One region of the Saccharopolyspora hordei genome, then DNA from elsewhere that is predicted to be linked to it. Evidence: riboswitches for the same ligand, from Rfam matches in the RefSeq annotation. Region 1 holds a riboswitch; the other holds the start of a gene.
What was found. Region 1 has a riboswitch for cobalamin ahead of HNR68_RS10890 (Rossmann-like domain-containing protein). Riboswitches for the same ligand answer to the same signal wherever they lie in the genome.

Region 1 (3,249 bases):
GCTTCGGCCGGGCCGATCCAGTGCACCTCGTCGAAGACGTTGTAGGCGACGTTGCCCGGGTGGATGCTGCTGCCCAGGCCGCGCATCAGCCGGTGCCCGGCGGGCTGGCCGAACACCGTGGAGCCGACCGAGTCGACGCCCACGACCTTGACGTCCGGCCAGCGCTCCCGCACCACCGGGGCGATGCCGGCGCTGTGCCCGCCGGTGCCGACGCTGCACACCACCGCGTCGAGGTGGTCGAACTGGCGGGTCAGCTCGCGGCCCAGGGACGAGTAGCCGGCCGGGTTGTCCGGGTTGCCGTACTGGTCCGGCCAGTACGCACCGGGGATCTGCGCGAGCAGCTCGGTCACCCGCTCCTTGCGGGCCCGCTGCCAGCCGCCGACCGGGTGCGGCTCCGTGACGAGCTCGACCCGCGCGCCGTGGGCGCGCAGCATCGCCCGCGTCATGTCGTCCAGCTCGCGGTCGGCCACGACGACCACCGGGTGGCCCAGCGCCGCGCCGACGCAGGCCAGGCCGATGCCGAGCGTCCCGCTGGTCGACTCCACGATCGTGCCGCCGGGCTGCAGCTCACCGCGGCTGCGGGCGCCCTGGACCATCGACAGCGCGGCCCGCGCCTTCATGCCGCCGGGGGTGAAACCCTCGAGCTTCGCCCAGAAACCGGGGTGCTCGCCGGGGAGCGGGGTGTCGATGCGCAGCACCGGGGTGCCGCCGATGAGGTCCAGCACCGAGCGGCACTTCGGGCCGCCGCTGAGGTCGGTGGCGGTCACGGCAGCTCACCCGCCGCGCTGTAGTGGTGGATGTCCGTGCTCTCCCCGCTCAGCCAGAAGAACGGGTAGGGCTCGGCGGACAGCGCGTGGACCTGCGCGCCGAGCATCTCCCGGAGCACGGCGGCACCGGTCTGCGCGAACAGCACCAGCGGCAGCCCGCGCTCGGCGCACAGCGCGGCGATCTCGTCGAACGTGCCGTTGCCGAGCACCATGCCGGACGCCAGCACCGCCTGGGCACCGGCGATCGCGGCCCGGTGGTCGCGCAGCACCTCCTCGCCCCACTCGGTGCGCCCGCCCTTGAGGTCGCACGGGACGGGGTGGGCGCCGCGCTCGCGCAGGGCGGCGAGCAGCGAGTTCACCACGCCGATCACCGCGACGGTGCCGCCGTCGGCGACCGGGACGAGCTCGGCGACGGCGCGGGCGCGGGCCATCGACTTCTCCAGCGAGGTCCCGGCCGGGATCCGCACCGTCCGGGCGGCCGGGTGCTGGGCGTGCGGGACGCGGTCGGCCAGGTGGGCGTCGAGCGCGGCGACCCGGACCGCCGGGTCCTCGTGCTCCAGCAGGTCGGCGACGCTGCGGCCGACCAGGTCGTGCACGGCACCGGGATCGACCTGGCCGGGTTCCACCGCGCAGGAGCCGACCGCGCCGCCGATGCGCACGCTGAGCACGGTGTTGGCGTAGCCGGAGCCCCGGCCGACGTGGTGCGCACCCTGGACGGTGAGGAAGACGACCGAGGCCCGCACGTCGGGCAGGGACGGGTCGGTGGCGCGGACCCGCTCGACCACTGCGCGCAGGGCCGAGTGCGAGGTCCGGGCCGTGGGGAGTGGGGCTGGAAGCACGCGAGGTCTCCACACGGGTCAGCGGTCGGCGCGGCGGACCCGCACCGACCGAGGGGCTGGTTGGCTCAGACCTGGTTCCCTGGCGTCAGGGTGTGGAGCGCTGCGCAGTGCTGGGCGGCGTCGGGCCGCCGGGCTGCAGTGGAACGCGCTGCGGCACGTCGATGACCTCCTCCGGGGCTCCGCGACCCCGTGCGGTTCGGCACGACGGCGTCAGTCTCCTGACTCACGGATCGACGCCGCTCGCCTGCCTTCCCACCGCAGAGCGGCAGTGGCGCGGGTGACGAGCGACTCCCCGTTCACAGTGGCGGGACCGTGCCGGACTCTCACCGGCTTCCTGCGCACCGTCGCGTGGACTCCTGATCGACGGTTCCAGCGCGCGGGCGGGGTGTCAAGGTGATCCCGGCGCAGATCACTCCCGCGCTGGGGTCCACTTCGGACAGATCAGGGGCGGCGGCGCTCCAGCAGGACGGTGTCCCGCCACGCCCCGTGGTGCCGGCCGATGCGCTCGCGGACGCCGACCACGCGGAACCCCGCGGCGCGGTGCAGCAGCAGGCTGGCCCGGTTCTCCGGGAAGATCGAGGTCTGCAGCGTCCACAGGCCACCGGCGTCGGCGGCCGCGACCTGCCGGCGCAGCAGGGCCTTCCCCACACCCCGGCCGCGGACGTCCGCGCCGACGTAGAGCGAGGTCTCGACGACACCGGCGTAGCACTCGCGCGCCGAGACCGGGGTCGCGGCCGCCCACCCGGCGACCGCGCCGTCGACCTCGGCGACCCAGCGGTGGTCCGCGAGCCACGTGGCCTCCAGGACCTCGCGGGGCGGCACCTCGGTCTCGAACGTGGCGTTGCCGGTGGCGATGCCCTCACCGTAGGTGCGGCGCACCGCGGGCCAGTCCTCCTCCCGCAGGGCGCGCACCACGACGTCACCGGGCACGTCGTCCGAACGGTCCGGAACGGCCAGCAGCCCCAGGACGGTCTCCGCCGGGTGCGGCAGCCCGGCGCGGCGAGCGGTACCGGTCACGACGGCCGCATCCACCTCGACGAACCCGTTGTCGGCCAGCGTGCGGACGTGGTGGGCGCAGGTGTCCTGGCTGACGCCCACAAGCTCGGCCAGCTCGTCGACGGTGGCCGGTCCGGCGGCCACCGCGTGCAGCAGCCGCACCCGCACCGGGTCGGCCAGGCAGGCGTACCGCTCGGCGCAGTCCACCGCCACGTCCTCGGGGAGCGGGATCGGGTCGGCGCGCACCCGCCCAGTGTGCACCAGGCACCCCGGCCGGCGGCGTTTGACCTTCGAGCTGCTCGAAGGTCCAGGATCCTGCCCATGGACGACACCTCGCTGAGCATCGGTTCCTTCGCGCGGCAGACCGGGTTGACGCCGAGCGCGCTGCGGTTCTACGACGACTGCGGCGTGCTGCCGCCCGCGCACGTCGACGAGGCGACCGGGTACCGCTACTACTCCCCCACCCAGGTGTCGCGCGCGGTCCTGCTGCGGCGGCTGCGAACGGCCGGGGTGCCGCTGGCCGAGGTCGGCGTGGTGCTCGACGGGCCCGCCGAACAGGCGCGTGCCGTGCTCACCGCCCACGCCCGGCGGGCGCAGGACGCGGCAGCGGCCACCCGGTCCGCGATCGCGGAGGTGCTGCGGTCCCT
Region 2 (3,249 bases), 3.5 Mb from region 1:
TTCTTCGCCGGAGAGTTCAGGGTTCAGCGCCTCGATGATCGCGGTTGTGTAGGACTCCGTTTGGAGCAGACCTGGGATGAGCTCCGTTTCGAAGGTTCGGATCTCCACTGCGGCTGATTCCAGACCGACGTAACGCCGGAACCATCGCGGCACTGCACCGCGGCAGGCCTGCCACCAGCCACGCTGATTTGCGCCCTTCGCAAGGGTTTTGATCTCGTCGATGTCCTCCTGCGACGCCTCGTAGAACCGCAGCAAGGCGTCGAGCTCGGCCCGTTTGGTCGGCACGTCCCCGAGCTCGATCTTTCTGATCTTCGACTTTGCGGGGGGGCGTGGCAGGTGCAGCGGCTTGCGCCGGAGTCGGAGTGGATCCGCGAGGACACCTGCATGGACTGCTGGCGGCGGATCAGCGCCCGGTGGTCGTGAGTGCAAAGACCGGCTGGAGCCGGTTTACGCACTCACGACACCTGACCTGCACAAGCACGACCTTCAGCGAACAAGGGGTGACCAGGGATGTTCTGGCTTCAGGTGAGCACGCTGGTGCTTGTCAACGTGCTGATCGCGAGCATGCTGCTGATCCCCCCGCTGCGGGCGCAGCACGGCGGTGCTGGTGATGGGGCGCTGAACGTCTGGCAGCTGATCGAGGAGGTCGAGACCGAGCGACAACGCGAAGCCGCCTCCACCGGCCGTCACCGCCTCCGGTCGGACCCCTGAACTGGTCCGGTGCCCGATTGCCCCCGACCTCGCGGGCACCGGACCTCCCCGGTGGGCCGGGCGTCGCCCCTCCCCGCGCCCGGCCCACCACCCCACGCTGGGTACGAATTGCGCGATGTGGCGCTGGAGGCGCTGGGTGAGAACGGGCGGACGAACTCAGCGGCACCGTCGAAGAACGCAATTGGCCTCTCGATTTCCCCGCTGTACGTGATCTCGGCCGTTCGGGTGTGGGGCGGATCTCAGCGCGGCGTAGATCGACTTCACCGGCCGTGGCCGGGGGCCGGACGTCGGACGGGCCTTGCCAACGGGGTCCTGGTCGATAGCCTTGGCCGTGCTGGTGGTTCGTCCGCCCCCTGCGGGGGGTGGGCGAGGCAAGAGGGAACCCGGTGCGAATCCGGGACTGCCCCGCAGCGGTGAGCGGGAACGACCGCCGTCATCGAGCACTGGGCCGGAGGGCCTGGGAAGCGACGGCCAGTAGGAGCCTCCGAGCAGGAGAACGCCCGCGAGTCCGAAGACCTGCCACCGGTGCGCCCGCCGACCGGTGGGCGCGGTCCGAGGTCTCGCGGGAGGACCTGGCCGACGAGCGGCTGCTGCCTGCCCGCTGGCCCGCGCCCGCACGACCTCGGCACACCTGATGTCGAGCTCGCGAGGTGAGGGACTTGACCGGCAAGATCGGATCGACCGCGCTCGGATATCCCCGGATCGGGCCGAAGCGGGAGCTGAAGCGCGCGCTGGAGAGCTACTGGGCCGACCGCTCCACCGAAGCGGAACTGCGCGAAACCGCCCGGGAGTTGCGCATCGACACCTGGCGGCAGCTGCGCGACGCCGGGCTGGACTCGGTGCCCGGCAACACGTTCTCCTACTACGACCAGGTGCTCGACACCGCGGTCACCTTCGGCGCGGTGCCGCCGCGCTACGCCGAACTGGGGCTCGGGCCGCTGGACACCTACTTCGCGATGGCGCGCGGCGCTTCCGCGGTGCCGCCGCTGGAGATGACGAAGTGGTTCGACACCAACTACCACTACCTGGTGCCGGAGATCGGCCCGGACACGCGGTTCTCGCTGGCCGACCGCACGCCCGTCGAGCAGTACCGCGAGGCGCTGGAGGCCGGGGTGACCACGCGCCCGGTGCTGGTCGGTCCGCTGACCTTCCTGCTGCTGGCCAAACCGGCGCCGGGCGCGCCGGAACCCTTCCGCCCGTTGGACAAGCTGCCCGAACTGCTCGACGCCTACGCCGAGCTGCTGCGCGAGCTGCACCGCGCCGGGGCCGAGTGGGTGCAGCTCGACGAGCCCGCCTTCGCCGCGGACCGCACGCCTGAGCAGCTGCAGGCGCTCGGCGACGCCTACCGGCAGCTGGGCGGGTTGTCCGCGCGGCCGGAACTGCTGGTGGCGGGGTACTTCGGCGACTTCGGCGAGGCGCTGCGGGTGCTGGCGGCCACCCCGGTGGAGGCGATCGGCGCGGACCTGGTGACCGAGCCGTCCGCTGTGGATTCGCTGTCCGGGGTGCCGGGGCTGCGGGACAAGACGCTGGTGGCCGGGCTCGTGGACGGGCGCAACGTCTGGCGCACCGACCTGGACCGCGCGCTCACCACGGCGGCCACGCTGCTGGGGCTGGCCGGAGAGGTCGCCGTGAGCACCTCGTGCTCGCTGCTGCACGTGCCCTACGACGTCGAGACCGAGGACATCGACCCGCAGATCAAGTCCTGGCTGGCCTTCGCCGCGCAGAAGGTCCGCGAGGTCGTCGTGCTCGGGCGCGCGCTGAAGGACGGCCGGGACTCGGTGGCCGACGAGCTCGACGCTGCCCGCGCCGCCATCGCCGACCGGGCCGGGGCGGCGCGCGTGCGCAACAACCGCGTCCGCGCCCGGCTCGATTCGCTGCGACCCGAGCACTCGCAGCGCGGCGACTACCGGAAGCGGCGGGAGGCGCAGCAGAAGTCCCTGAAGCTGCCGCCGCTGCCCACCACGACGATCGGTTCGTTCCCGCAGACCAGCGACGTCCGCAAGGCGCGCGCGGCGTTCCGGGCCGGGCGCATCGACCGGGCCAGCTACCACCAGCGGATGCGCGACGAGATCCGGCGCGTGGTCGAGCTGCAGGAAGCGATCGGGCTCGACGTGCTGGTGCACGGCGAACCGGAGCGCAACGACATGGTGCAGTACTTCGCCGAGCACCTGGACGGGTTCATCAGCACCGCGAACGGCTGGGTGCAGTCCTACGGGTCCCGGTGCGTGCGGCCGCCGATCCTCTACGGCGACGTGTTCCGGCCCGCACCGATGACGGTGGAGTGGGCGACCTGCGCGCAGAAGCTCACCGCGAAGCCGGTCAAGGGCATGCTCACCGGGCCGGTCACCATCCTGGCCTGGTCGTTCGTCCGCGACGACCAGCCGCTGGCGGACACCGCCGCGCAGGTCGCGATGGCCATCCGCGACGAGGTGCAGGACCTCGAAGCGGCCGGTATCCGGGTGATCCAGGTCGACGAGCCCGCGCTGCGCGAACTCCTGCCGCTGCGCGCGGCCGAGCACGGGCCGTACCTGCGGTGGG

Region 2: it holds a riboswitch for cobalamin, as region 1 does, so the genes downstream of both, metE (5-methyltetrahydropteroyltriglutamate--homocysteine S-methyltransferase) here and HNR68_RS10890 (Rossmann-like domain-containing protein) in region 1, are expected to answer to the same signal.

The regions. Positions count from the first base shown of each region.
Region 1 is NZ_JACCFJ010000001.1:2,327,490-2,330,738, reverse strand. Features, by position in the region: gene HNR68_RS10895 (pyridoxal-phosphate dependent enzyme) at 1-767, opposite strand, end outside; gene HNR68_RS10890 (Rossmann-like domain-containing protein) at 764-1,606, opposite strand; cobalamin riboswitch at 1,796-1,967, opposite strand; gene HNR68_RS10885 (GNAT family N-acetyltransferase) at 2,048-2,848, opposite strand; gene HNR68_RS10880 (DNA polymerase III subunit beta family protein) at 2,924-3,249, shown strand, end outside.
Region 2 is NZ_JACCFJ010000001.1:5,779,835-5,783,083, reverse strand. Features, by position in the region: gene HNR68_RS26425 (DUF5753 domain-containing protein) at 1-285, opposite strand, end outside; gene HNR68_RS26420 (hypothetical protein) at 526-711, shown strand; cobalamin riboswitch at 1,033-1,249, shown strand; gene metE (5-methyltetrahydropteroyltriglutamate--homocysteine S-methyltransferase) at 1,371-3,249, shown strand, end outside.